3 regions of the Methylobacterium sp. WL120 genome follow, and region 2 is predicted to be linked to each of the others. Evidence: predicted binding sites of a transcription regulator. Region 2 holds the regulator's gene; each other region holds the start of a gene.
What was found. Region 2 encodes PhoB, which activates phosphate uptake and scavenging genes when phosphate is short. Its sites were predicted from a motif close to TGTCATNNANCTGTCAT; they were not measured.
Positions count from the first base shown of each region.

Region 1: FV229_RS15260 (Orn/Lys/Arg decarboxylase N-terminal domain-containing protein) is a predicted target of PhoB. The motif match lies at 2,931-2,947, and genes of this name have one in related genera.
Region 3: FV229_RS04915 (ceramide glucosyltransferase) is a predicted target of PhoB. The motif match lies at 2,596-2,612, and genes of this name have one in related genera.

Region 1 is NZ_VRUT01000076.1:18,972-23,451, forward strand. Features, by position in the region: gene FV229_RS15255 (GNAT family N-acetyltransferase) at 1-527, opposite strand, end outside; gene FV229_RS15260 (Orn/Lys/Arg decarboxylase N-terminal domain-containing protein) at 527-2,884, opposite strand; gene FV229_RS15265 (DUF1007 family protein) at 3,191-3,859, shown strand; partial or broken gene FV229_RS15270 (nickel transporter) at 3,850-4,480, shown strand, end outside.
Region 2 is NZ_VRUT01000062.1:13,220-17,699, forward strand. Features, by position in the region: gene FV229_RS13345 (protein-disulfide reductase DsbD domain-containing protein) at 1-1,898, shown strand, start outside; gene phoB (phosphate regulon transcriptional regulator PhoB) at 1,895-2,596, opposite strand; gene phoU (phosphate signaling complex protein PhoU) at 2,659-3,372, opposite strand; gene pstB (phosphate ABC transporter ATP-binding protein PstB) at 3,404-4,222, opposite strand; gene pstA (phosphate ABC transporter permease PstA) at 4,273-4,480, opposite strand, start outside.
Region 3 is NZ_VRUT01000014.1:11,394-15,873, reverse strand. Features, by position in the region: gene FV229_RS04930 (YqaA family protein) at 1-350, opposite strand, end outside; tRNA gene FV229_RS04925 (tRNA-Leu) at 491-575, shown strand; gene FV229_RS04920 (gamma-glutamyl-gamma-aminobutyrate hydrolase family protein) at 589-1,275, opposite strand; gene FV229_RS04915 (ceramide glucosyltransferase) at 1,340-2,521, opposite strand; gene FV229_RS04910 (FAD-dependent oxidoreductase) at 2,643-3,593, shown strand; gene FV229_RS04905 (histone deacetylase) at 3,593-4,480, shown strand, end outside.

The DNA.
Region 1 (4,480 bases), on a different contig from region 2:
CAGCGGCCGTACTTGTAGCCGACCGCCGGCAGGTGGCCGACGCGGACGAATCCGCAAGCCTCGTGCAGGCGCAGCGACGCCGCGTTCTCCGAATCGATGTAGCCGATCATCTGCCGGTAGCCGCCCGCGGCGCAGGCCTCGATCAGCGCCGGCAGCAGGCGCCGGCCGATGCCGGCATGCAGATGCTCGGGATGCACGTAGATCGAGTGCTTCAGGGTGTAGCGGTAGGCCGGCCGCTTCCGGAACGGCACCGCGTAGGCGTAGCCTGCGACCTGCCCGTTCCGGTCGGCGACGAGGTGCGGCAGGCGCTTCTTGCGCATGGTCTTGCGCCGCCGCCGCAGGTCGTCCGGTAGCAGCCGGTCCTCCTCGAAGTCGCCGACGTCGCCGACGCCGCGGCGGATGTGGTGCTCGTAGATCGCCACCATCGCCGCGAGGTCGCCATCCGATGAGGGGCGGATGACGATGTCGGCGCAGGGCGCGGCCGGCTCTGGCGTCGCGAGGGCGCCCGGCGCCGCGGCGTCCTCCATCAGCGCGCCTCGCGCATGACGTAGGTGTGGAAGCGGATCTGCCCGTCCGGCTCGACCTGCCGGTAGACGCCCTGGATCTCGGCCTCGAAGCCTGGGAACAGGTTGGCGGAGCGCTCGAACATCTTGAAGTAGTCCAGCATCGGCTTGGCCCGCTCATCGATCCGCTCGCCGGGCAGCACCGTGCCGATCCCGGGCGGGTAGACCAGAAGCAAGGTCGTCGCCACACGGCCCTCGGCCTCGGCGATCGGCACGAAGTCGACGTTGTTTCGCGTCAACATCTGGGCCGCGGCCTTGGGCGCCATCACCATCTCGGGCAGGTGCTGCGGCTGGAACTGCTTGCGCTGCAGCGCCGAGGTGCCGTGCTCGCGGTGGAAGGCGTGGAAGTCGGCGCAGAGGTCGCGCAGGCGGATGCCCCGGTAGCGGTTCGGCCGCCGCCGCACGAACTCGGGCATCGCGTCCTCCAGCAGAACGTTGTCGTCGTGCAGGCGCTTGAAGGCGACGAGGCCCGAGATCAGCGTGCCGGCCTTCGACGATTCGACGCCGGGCGTCAGCAGGAAGAGCAGCGAGTTGAGGTCGTTCTTCTCGGCGACGATCCGGTTCTCGCGCAGGTACTGCGCGACGATCGGCGCCGGCACGCCGTGGGCGGCGTATTCCCCAGTCGCCCGGTCGAAGCCCGGCGTCAGCACCGTGAGCTTGTTCGGGTCGGTCATGGCGTAGCCGGGCGAGGTCTCGGGCCCGACATGGGTGAAGCCGTGCCAGCGCGCCCCGGGACGCAGCTCCCAATGCTTCGGGTCCGAGGCGAGCACGTCCGTCGTCAGGCTCTCCCACGGCACGTCGACGCCGTCGGGGCCGGGCGTCACGTCGGGGACGAAGGGGTCGAAGAACCAGCGCCGGCTCGGATCGCCCTCCTTCTCCTCGAACTCGCGGCGGATGGCGCGGACCTTCTTGCGCCACTCGATCCCCAGGCGGATCGTGTCGTCCCACAGGATCATGCCGGACCGGCCCTTCATCATCTGCGCGCCGACGTCGAGCGAGGCGAAGATCGGGTAGAACGGCGAGGTCGAGGCGTGGACGAGGAAGCTCTCGTTGAGGCGGCGATGCTCGACGCGCCGGGTCTGGCCGCGGATGTGGCCGTCCTTGGTGTGGATCTGCGAGGCCTGGCTGAAGCTTGCGAGCTGCTTGTGGGTCGATTGCGTGGCGATGATGCCGGGGGAGGTCTCGTCCAGCCCCTTCAGCCCCATGGCGAACCGGCCGACGAAGAGCGGGTGGAACTTCATGAAGCCGGCCCAGGCCTCGTCGAACAGGATGTAGTCGCACAGGTGGCCGATCTTCTCGACGACGCCCTGCGCGTCAAGGATCGTGCCGTCGTAGGTGCACTGCTCGATCACCGCGACGCGGAACGGGCGCTCGCGGCGCCAGGCCTCCTTGTCCTCCACCAGCGGGTTGCGGCGGATTTTTTCGCGAATGGCCTGCTCGTCCAAGGCCTCGTGATAGATCGGGCCGATCAGGCCGTAGGCGTTGCGGTCGGTCTCGAGGAAGATCGGGATGCCGCCGGCGAGCATCAGCGCGCCGTGGTGGGCCGCCTTGTGGTTGTTGCGGTCGAACAGCACGAGGTCGCCCTCGGCCACCAGCGAGCCGAGCACCACCTTGTTCGAGGCCGAGGTGCCGTTGAGGACGAAGTAGGTCTTCTCCGCCCCGAAGATCTGGGCGGCCTCCTTCTGCGCCCTCAGCGCCGGACCCTCGTGGGTCAGCAGGTCGCCGAGGTCGAGGACCGAGTTGTCCAAGTCGTCGCGGAAGATCGCCTCGCCGAGATGCTCGACGAAGATCCGCCCGATCGGCGAGCGGTTGTAGAAGATGCCGCCGTTGTGGCCCGGGCAGGTCCAGAGCTGGTTGCCCTTCTCGGCGTAGTCGACGAGCGCGCCGAAGAACGGCGTCTTCAGGGTCTCGGCATACTGCGTCACGCGGGAGACGAGGCCGCGGGCGATGAACTCCGGCGTCTCCTCGGCGAGGAAGATGTAGCCGTCGATGAAGTCGAGCAACTCGACCGGGATGTCTTCCAGGCGCTTGCGGCGCACGAGGATGACGATCGGCATCTCCAGGCCGCGCCGGCGCATCATGTCGATCAGCGACGCCGCCTTGCCGTCGAGGCCGCGCTTGCCCCAGTCGACGACCATGCAGCCGATCGCGGCGTCGGTCTGGACGGCGATCGCCGCGTCCTCGACGCGACGCGCGCGGATCACCTCGAAGCCGCGGCCCTCGACCGCCGTGACGATCTGCGCGACGCGGACGCCTTCGAGGTCGTCCGGATCGAAGGCCGGCGCGCACATCAGCACGGTGAATCGGCGGTGGAAGTCCATGGCGTGCCTCTGGCGTAGCGGGTCGGCGCCTGCCTGCGACGCCGTCGTGACGGTTGGATGACGGTCGCGCCGAATGGCGCGGGACCCGGCGGGCGCGGGCGGCCGACATCTGGTTCGCCCGGGTAATACGATCGCGTCGCCAAGGCCATGACGACGATGCCGCCGGGCGCCCGGCCGACATCGGATTCGGCGTCGCCTCCCGCGGGACTTCCCCGTTGCGGTTCGCCTCGCTTTCGCCCCAGCGGATGCCGACAAGACATGCGCTTAACGGATCCTTCACCTCAGCGCCGCGAGCGTCCGACCCGCATGAAGCCGAATCTCGCGATCCTTCGTCCTGCCCTCGCCGCCGCGCTGCTGGCGCTCGCGACCCTGCCCGCCGCGGCCCATCCGCACGTCTGGGTGACGGCGAAGGCCGAGATCGCCTACGCCGACGGCAAGGTCGTCGCCGTGCGCAACGTCTGGACGTTCGACGCCGCCTACACGGCCTTCGTCACGCAGGGGCTGGACGCGAACAAGGACGGCAAGCTCACGCCGGACGAGTTGCAGACCCTCGCCACCGAGAACACCGGCAACCTCGCCGAATTCGGCTACTTCACCAAGCTGAAGGTCGGCGGCAAGGAACAAGCCTTCGCCGACCCGGTCGAGCCGCGGATGGCGATGGAGGGCGACAGCCTCACCCTGAGCTTCCGCCTGCCGCTGAAGACGCCGCCGTCGCAGGGGCGCGGCGTGCTGGCGCTCGAAGTCTACGACCCGACCTACTTCGTCTTCTTCGGCCTGTCGGAGGCGCCCGACGCGGCGACGCTCGTCGGCGCGCCCGCCGGCTGCGCCGCCACGGTGACGCGGCCCAAGACGCCCGAGCCGAAGACGGCGGAGGCCGGATCGCCGGGCATGAGCGAGGCGTTCTTCGAGGCGCTGACGGCGGCCTCGGGCTACGGCGTGCAGTTCGCGAACCGGGTGCTGGTCGCGTGTCCGTAGGCGCCGCGCTCATTGCTCCGCCGGCCCGGCGCCTGCCGCTGCGGCTTTCGCTGGTCGCCGCCGCGATCGGCGTCGCGGCCCTGGTCCTCGCGCTTCTGGTCTGGCTCGTGGCGCCCGGCCTCGCGACGCCACCGCCGCGGTCGCCGTTCGGGATCGGCTTCCGCGAGGCTGCGCCTTCGGCGACCGGGCTCGGCGGCTGGCTCCTGGCGATCCAATCGAGCTTTTCGCGGAGCCTCCAGGCCGCGCTCGCCGCGATCAAGGGCGGCGGCGACTTGACGCCGCTGGTCACCCTCGGCTTCGCCTACGGCGTCTTCCACGCCGCCGGCCCGGGGCACGGCAAGGCCGTCATCGCCGGCTACCTGTTCGCCGGCGAGCGGGCGCTGCGCCGCGGCTTCGGCTTGAGCTTCGCCGCCGCGGTTCTGCAGGCTTTGGTCGCGATCGCGATCGTCGGCACCGGCCGCCTCGTCCTCGGCGCCACCGCCGCCGGCATGACGCGGGCCGGCAACGCGATCGAAATCGCGAGCTTCGCCCTCGTCGCCGCGATCGGCCTCGCGGTGACCTGGCGCAAGGCCGGGCGGCTCGCCGACCTCGGCGCGCCCGGCGGCTGCGGCCCGGATTGCG
Region 2 (4,480 bases):
GGCCGGCACCGCACCGCATCCCGATCGCGACGCTGATGAACTTCGGCTACGAGGGCGAGGCGATCCTGCTCGTGCGGGTGACGCCGCCGCCGAGCCTCGACCCGGCAGCCCCCGTGACGCTTGCGGGCAAGCTCACCTATCTCGTGTGCGAGAAGGAATGCATCCCCGGCTCGGCCGACCTCGCCCTGACCCTGCCGGTCGCCCGCGAGGCCGCGGCCGATCCGGCCAACGCCGCGCTGTTCGTGCGTGCCCGCGCCGCCCTGCCCAAGGCCTCGCCGTGGCCGGTGCGGCTGTCGAGCCAGGGCGACCGCCTCGCCCTGGACCTCGACGCGCCGGGCCTCGCCGCGGACAGGCTCCGCGCGGTGGCGTTCTTTCCCTATTCCGAGACGGCGATCGAGAACGCCGCGCCGCAGCCCTTCACCGTGGACGCGGCCGGCCTCCACCTGACGCTGACCCGCGCGACGCCCACCGACGCCGCGCCCGAGAGCCTGCCCGGCGTGCTGGCGATCGAGGAGGAGACCGGCGACGGTCTCGTCCGCCAGGCCTTCGCGCTGGGCGACGAGGCGCCGCTCGCGGCCGGCAGCGCGATGCCGAGCGTGGCGCCGGCGATCCCGCGCACCGAGCCGGCCGAGACCCTGACGCTCTGGACCGCGGCCGGCCTCGCGCTGCTGGGCGGCCTGATCCTCAACCTGATGCCCTGCGTCTTCCCGGTTCTGTCGATCAAGGTGCTCAGCTTGGTGAAGCATTCCGGCGAGGCGCCGGGGCGGGTCCGCCTGCACGGGCTCGCCTACACGGCGGGCGTGCTGGCGGCGTTCCTGGTGCTGGCCTCGCTGCTGATCGCGCTGAAGGCCGGGGGAGCCGGGATCGGCTGGGGCTTCCAGCTGCAATCGCCCACCGTGGTGGCCGCCCTGGCCTACCTGCTCTTCGCCATGGGCCTGAGCCTGTCGGGCATGCTCCACCTCGGCGGGCGGCTCGCCGGCCTCGGCGACGGGCTGACCCGGCGGGCCGGGCTCGAAGGCTCGTTCTTCACCGGCGTGCTCGCGACCGTGGTGGCGACGCCCTGCACCGCCCCCTTCATGGGCTCGGCGGTGGGCTTCGCGCTGACGCAGTCGACGGCCGCCGGCCTCGTGGTGTTCGCGAGCCTCGGCCTCGGCCTCGCCCTGCCCTTCCTGGCGTTGACCCTGTGGCCGGCGGCGCTCCGCGCCCTGCCCCGCCCGGGCGCCTGGATGGACGTGCTGAAGCAGGCGCTGGCCTTCCCGATCTACGCCACGGTCGCTTGGCTGGTCTGGGTGCTGGCCCAGCAGGTCGGGCCGCAGGGCCTGCTCGCCGCGCTGCTCGGACTGGTGCTGCTCGGCTTCTCCGCCTGGGCGTGGGAACTCGGCCGCGACGCGCGCCCGGTGCGGGCGCAGCTCGCCCGCGGCCTCGCGGTGCTCGCCGTCGTCGGCGTGGCGGCGCTCGCCCTCACCCTCGACCGCGACCGGATCGCGCCGGGCGCCCAGGCCAGGGCCGAGGGCGTCGAGCCGTTCACGCAGGCGCGCCTCGACGCGCTGCTGGCCGGCGGCCGGCCGGTCTTCGTCAACATGACCGCGGCGTGGTGCATCACCTGCCAGGTCAACGAGCGCACCTCGCTCGGGACGGCGGCGGTCGGCGCGGCGATGCGCGCCCGCGACGTCACCTACCTCAAGGGCGACTGGACCAACCAGAATCCGGAGATCACCCGCCTGCTCGAGCGACACGGCCGCAGCGGCGTGCCGCTCTACCTGCTCTACGCAGGGCCAGGCGAGCCGACGGTGCTGCCGCAGATCCTCACCGAGGGCACGGTGCTGAGCGCGCTGGACGCCGTGACGGCGACGGGCCGCAGCGCGGGGCTCGCGGGCGCGGGAACGAAGGTGCCCTAATCCTCGCCCGAAAACGTCTCGTCGAAGGCGTAGCCCGAACCGCGGACGGTGCGGATCGGGTCGGTCTCGCCGGTGCGGTTCAGGGCCTTGCGCAGGCGGCCGACATGCACGTCGACGGTGCGTTCGTCGATGTAGACGTCGTGGCCCCAGACGCCGTCGAGGAGCTGCTCGCGGGAATAGACCCGGCCGGGGCTCTGCATCAGGAATTCGAGCAGCTTGAACTCGGTCGGCCCGAGGTGGATCTCGCTGCCCGCCCGGCGCAGGCGGTGGCTGTCGCGGTCGAGCTCGATGTCGCCGGCCTCCAGGAGGTTCGCGACATGGGTCGGCTTGGCCCGGCGCAGCAGCGCGCGGACCCGGGCCAGGAGCTCCGGCACGGAGAACGGTTTGACGATGTAGTCGTCGGCCCCGGTCCCGAGGCCGCGGATGCGGTCGCCCTCCTCGCCGCGCGCCGTCAGCATGATGACCGGCAGGGACGCCGTCTCGCGCCGCGCCCGCACCCGGCGGCACAGCTCGATCCCCGAGAGGCCGGGCAGCATCCAGTCGAGCAGGATCAGGTCCGGCACCTGCTCCTGCAGGCGCAGCTCGGCCTCGTCGCCGCGGGCTGCGGAATCGACCTCGAAGCCCTCGGCTTCGAGGTTGTAGCGCAGGAGGGTGGTGAGCGCCTCCTCGTCCTCGACGATCAGGATCCGCGTACGCATGCAGGGCACTCCCGGGCGGGCCGCCCGACTTCCTTGGCCGCCGTGAGACGCCGACAGGCGTCTCAGGCGCCGGGCGTCACCGTCGCGTAGTTCGACGCGTCGTTCTTCGGGCGGTCGCCGGCGAGGTTCTCGCCGGTGGCGAGATAATGGATCGTCTCGGCGATGTTGGTGGTGTGGTCGCCGATGCGCTCGACGTTCTTGGCGCAGAACAGCAGGTGCGTGCAGAACGAGATGTTGCGCGGATCTTCCATCATGTACGTCAACAACTCGCGGAACAGCGAGTTGTAGAGCGCGTCGATCTCGCCGTCCCGCTCCCAGACGTTGTGCGCCGCCGAGACGTCGCGGCTGGCATAGGCGTCGAGCACGTCCTTGAGCTGCTCCTGCACCAGGTCGCTCATGTGCTGCACGCCGAGCACGATCTTCTGCGCCTGGGCCTGGTCGCTGATCGCGACGACGCGCTTGGCGATGTTCTTGGCGAGGTCGCCGATGCGCTCGAGGTCGCCCGAGACGCGGATCGCCGAGATCGTCTCGCGCAGGTCGATCGCCATCGGCTGGCGCCGGGCGATGAGCAGCACCGAGCGCTCCTCGATCTCGCGCTGGAGGGTGTCGAGGCGCTTGTCGGCGAGGATCACCGCCTGGGCGAGCTGGGTGTCGCGGCGAACGAGGGCGTCGGTCGCCTCGGTCATCATCTTCTCGGCGACGCCGCCCATCTCGGAGATCGAGCGGCGCAGGTCCTCGAGGTCGGTGTCGTAGGACGTGACGATGTGGCCGGGCATGGGCTTGGTCCTCGATCGATCCGTATGCGGCTCAGCCGAAGCGGCCGGTGATGTAGTCCTGGGTCTGACGCACGGTCGGGTTCATGAAGATGCGGTTGGTCGGACCGACCTCGATGACTTCGCCGAGATACATGAAGGCGGTGAACTGCGAGATGCGCGCGGCCTGCTGCATGTTGTGGGTCACGATGACGATCGTGAACTCGCTGCGCAGCTGCTCGATCAGCTCCTCGATGCGCCCGGTCGAGATCGGGTCGAGGGCCGAGGTCGGCTCGTCGAACAGGATCACCTCGGGGCTCTGGGCCACCGTGCGGGCGATGCACAGGCGCTGCTGCTGGCCGCCGGAGAGGCCCATGCCGGACTGCTTGAGCTTGTCCTTCACCTCGTCCCACAGGGCGGCCTTGCGCAGGGCCGACTCGACGCGGCCGTCGAGCTCGGATTTCGGCAGCTTCTCGTAGAGGCGCAGGCCGAAGGCGACGTTGTCGTAGATCGACATCGGGAACGGCGTCGGCTTCTGGAACACCATGCCGATGCGCGAGCGCAGCTCGTTCAGGTCGACGTTGGCGTCGAGCACGTTCTGGCCGTCGAGCAGCACCTGACCCTCGGCGCGCTGCTCCGGGTAGAGGCTGTAGATCCGGTTGAAGGTGCGCAGAAGGGTCGACTTCCCGCAGCCGGACGGGCCGATCAGGGCGGTGACCTGGCGGTCGTGGAAGTCGAGGTTGATGTTCTTCAGGCTGTGGAACTGCCCGTAATAGAAGTTCAGCTCCCTGGCGGCGATGCGGATGGGCGCGTGCTCGTCGGCCGGGTTCCGGCCGTCGAACTGGGAAGCGCTGATCGCGGGGGCGGCGTTCATCGTCGTGTTCCTCGTGGGTGCCGGCGGCGGGTTCAGGGTCCCCATGGACATCAGCGCGCGGTCTGCGGCTTGATGACGAAGCGGGCGACGACCGAGAGCAGCAGGATCGTCATGGTGATCAGGAGCGCGCCGGCCCAGGCGAGCTGCTGCCAGTTCGGATAGGGCGAGAGCGCGAACTGGTAGATCATCACCGGCAGGTTCGCGACGCCGCCCATCAGGTCGCGGCTGAACCAAGAGTTGTTGTTGAGCGCCGTGAAC
Region 3 (4,480 bases), on a different contig from region 2:
GGCGTGAGGCCCTTCAGCAGGATCACCCAGTGGCCGTACTCGGCATAGGATTGCTGGAAGGTCGCGGCCTTGTCCTGCAGCCCGTAGAGGCGGATCAGCCAGGTTCCGAGCGAGTCGAACAGCAGCGCGCCGATGGCGTAGCCGACGAGGCCCCCGAGCACCGAGCCGACCGTGGCGATCAGCGCGTAGAACCAGACCCGGTCGGGCCGGCTCACCGCCATCGGCACCAGCATCGCATCGGGCGGGACCGGGAAGAACGAGCTTTCGGCGAAGGCCACGGCACCCAGCACGTAGGGCGCCGACGGCTTGCCCGAGAGCGCGAGTATCCACTCGTAGAGGCGGCGGATCATCGGGACCGTCTGCATCCGGTTCGGGGGGAGGGCGCCCTTTGAGCACAGCCGGCCCGAACGCACCAGCGTGCCGGCGCACGCGGCGCGACCCGGAAAGGGCTTGGCCCGACCGCGGAACCTGTGCGAAAAGGCTCCCCGTCGCGGGTATGGTGGAACTGGTAGACGCGGGCGACTCAAAATCGCCAGCCGCAAGGCGTGGGGGTTCGATTCCCTCTACCCGCACCAACGCCTCTCAACTCTATTCGAGGAACCGCCGTATCCAGCCGCCGACCCGGTGCCGGTCGTCCGGTGCGTCGAGGGAGGCGAGCGCGGCCCGTGCGCGTTCGGGGTCGTCCTGCGCCTCCGAATGGCCGGCGATCAGCGCGCGGGTGTAATCGGGCTCGAATTCCGGGTGGAACTGCACCGAGAGCGCGGCGCGGTCCTCATAGGCCAGCATCGCGTAGGGGGTGAAGGCGCTCGCCGCCAGCACCCGGGTGGCGGGCGGAACCTCGACGACCTGATCCTGGTGGAAGGCCGCCACGGCGATCCGGTCCGCGTCGTCCATGTACGGCGCCCGCTCGGTCACCGCATAGCTGTGGAGCCCGAGCCCGCGGCCCTTCCCGGAGCGGACCGCGCGGCCGCCATAGGCCTCCGCCACGACCTGATGGCCGAAGCAGATGCCGACCAGCGGCTTGCCCGGTGGCAGCGCGCGCAGGAACCCGATCAACGGCGCGATCCAGGGCAGCGGATCGTAGACGCCGGCGGCCGAGCCGGAGACCGCGTAGCCGTCGAAGGCATCCGGGTCTGTCGGTAGCTCGCCGGCGCGCACGTCGAGGATCGTGGCGGCATGCGCCGGGCCGATCATGCGCGCGGTCATCGCGCCGTAGGACGGAAAGCGGGCGAGCCGCGCCAGCGGCGAGCCGGCTTCGAGGATGGCGATGCGCACGGGCTGACCGTTGCTGTGGGCGACAGGCTCGGCATCGCGCCGTTCACCGCGCGATGCAACCGCCTCAGGCGGCGCGTGCCCGCCGGAGGACCGCGCGCGGGCCGACGGCGCCCTTCAGGCGGATGTCCATGGCGTTGCCGCGCCAGACGATCGCACGATGGGTCCAGGCCGCGCACCAGACCAGCGGGATCAGGGCGTCGCGCAGCAGGAAGCCGACGAGCAGCCGCGGCGCGTGGAACCAGCCGGCGCGCGCGGCGAGCCGGAACTCGGCCGCGTAGCCCAAAGCCGACAGCGCCGCGAGCCCGGCCGCCGCCGTCCAGGTGCCCGCGAGCGACCCCGCAATCACGAACGGCAGCAAGGTGCCGCTGGCGATCTCGGGCGCGAAGAACAGCGGGAACGTCACCCGGCGCAGGCGCGCCCAGCGGATCTGCCGCGACCAGACCTCGAACGCCGCGCGGCGCCCCAGCGGCTGCTCGAACGGGGCGGCGACGAGGTGGACCCGGCGGCCGGCCGCGCGCACGAGCTTCGTCGCCGCCGCGTCCTCGGCGATCTCCGCGGCGAGCGCCCGGATGCCGCCCCGCGCCTCGAGGAACGGGCGGTGCCAGAGCATGCTCTTGCCCTGCGCGAAGCCGAGCCCCACCGCCTCGCCGGCATATTGCCAGCGGGCTTGCAGGGTGTTGAGGAAGGCGCATTCGACCGCGGCCCAGATCCCGTCCGGGCGGGCGCCGATCGGCGTCGAGCAGACGAGGCCGGTGTCGTCGCGCCAGGCGGCCTGCAGTTGCTGCAGGTAATCGGTGGGCATCAACACGTTCGAATCGGCGATGACGATCCAATCGTGCCGCGCCGCCTCCCAGCCCCGCACGCAATTGTTGAGCTTCGGGTTGTCGCTGATGCGCTCGTCGCCGACGAGGATGCGGGCCGGGACCCGCGGGTGCGCCGCGATCAGCCGGCGGACCAGCGGCAGCACCGGGTCGGCGGCGTCGGCGACGCAGAAGACGATCTCGTAGGCCGGGTAGTCGAGGGCGAAGCCGCGGGCGAGCGTCTCCTCGCTGAAGGTCTCCAGGCCGCAGACCGGGCGCACCAGCGAGACGGGCGCGCCCACCGGAAACGTCGTCCCGCACGCATGACGCCCGATCCGCCGGCCGGCGACGACGAGGCTCGCGAGGTGCAGGGCCGTCAGGAGTGCGCAGAGCACGAGGGCGACCGTGGTGCCGTCCGGGGCCGGAAAGGTGCTGACGAGACCCATGCGGCGCGCATCTCCGAACTGGCCTGTCCCGCGGCGCGCGGCCGCGTCGGCTGACTGCCCCTAACAGCGCGCGCGTTTCAGCCGTATGACAGCAGCACCAAGCGGATGAGGGAGCGAAGCTTTGGCCGAAGGCGGAACCGTCGCGATCCTCGGGGCCGGCATGGCGGGTGCCGCCGCCGCCCGGCGCCTCGCCGAGGCCGGCCTCGACGTCCGCGTCTTCGACAAGGGCCGCGGCATCGGCGGGCGCATGGCGACGCGGCGCACGCAAGCCGGCGCCCGCTTCGACCACGGCGCACAGTTCTTCCGCGCGAAGGGCGAGGCGTTTCGCGCGCAATGCGCGGCCTGGATCGCCGCCGGCGTCGCCGCGCCCTGGGGCGTCGAGGGCCGCGAGGTCGGCCTGCCCGGCATGCCGGCGCCTGTCCGCCACCTGCTCGACGGGCTGCCGGTGTCGCTGGAGACGACGATCGCCTGCATTGCGCGGGGGGATCGCGGCTGGATGCTGACGGATGCCGCGGGCGCGACCGAAGGCCCATTCGCCGCCGTGGCGGTGACCTTCCCGGCGCCGCAGGTGACGGCGCTGATGGAGACGAGCGGCGTCGCGCTGCCGGGGCCGGAGCGCGCATCCTACGCGCCGTGCTGGTCGCTGCTGCTCGACCTCGATGCGGCACCAGGCTTCCCGGAAACGCATCTCACGTTTTCGGAGAGTCCGATCGCGCTGATCGCGCGCGAGGAGACCAAGCCCGGCCGGGCGCCCGGGCATCGCCTCGTGGTCCACGCCGCGCCGGATTGGTCGCGCGCCCACCTGGAGGAGGCGCGCGAGGCGGTGCAGGCCGCCCTGGTCGCCGCCCTCGAAGCGCGCCTGGGGACGTCGGTCCGCCCGACCTACGCCGCCGTCCACCGCTGGCGCTACGCCATGGTCGAGTCGGCGCTCGGCCACCCCTGCCTCTACGATCCGGCGCAGCGGCTGGGTGCCGCCGGCGACTGGTGCCTGGGTCCGCGGATCGAGGCGGCCTTCGACAGCGGCCGGGCGCTCGCCGACCGCATCGCCGCCGACCTGACGTTCGGGCGGTGATCCCGCCCATCGTGTTCCATCCGGCCTACGAGGCGATCCTCCCGGCCGGGCACCGCTTCCCGATGCGCAAGTACGGGCGGCTTGCGGAGGTGCTGATGGAGCGCGGGCTGGCGCCGCGCGGGTTCACGACGCCGGAGCCGGCCTCGCCCGAGCTCCTACGGTTCGCCCACGACGCGTCCTACGTCGAGGCCGTGCTCGGGCTCGCGGTGCCGCGGGCGATCGAGCGGGCGATCGGCTTGCCCGTGGACGAGAGCGTGGTCCGACGCTCGCGCGCCTCCGTCGGCGGCACGCTGCTCGCCGCGCGCCTCGCCCTGGTGCAGGGACTCGCCGGCAGCGCCGCCGGCGGCAGCCACCACGCCCGGCGCGAGCAGGGGGCGGGATTCTGCGTGTTCAACGACGTGGCGGTCGCGGCCCGCGCGCTGCAGGGCGAGGGTGCGATCCGCCGGGCGCTCGTGGTCGATTGCGACGTGCACCAGGGCGACGGCACCGCCGACTGCCTCGCCCGCTCACCGGACCTGTTCACGCTGTCGATCCATTGCGAGAAGAACTACCCGACCGCCAAGATCGCCGGCGACCTCGACGTCGGCCTGCCCGACGGGCTCGACGATGCCGGCTACCTCGCCGTCCTCGAGGCGCGGCTTCCGCCGCTGCTCGACGCGCTGGCGCCCGACCTCGTCTTCTACAACGCCGGCGTCGACCCGCACCGGGACGACCGCCTCGGGCGGCTCGCGCTCACCGACGACGGGCTGCTGGCGCGCGACCGCTACGTCGTCGGGCAGGCGCGGGCGCGGGGCATCCCCCTCGTGGCGGTGATCGGCGGCGGCTACACCCACGACGTCGACGCGCTCGCAAGCCGCCACGCCCTAGTGTTCCAGGCGCTCGCCGCC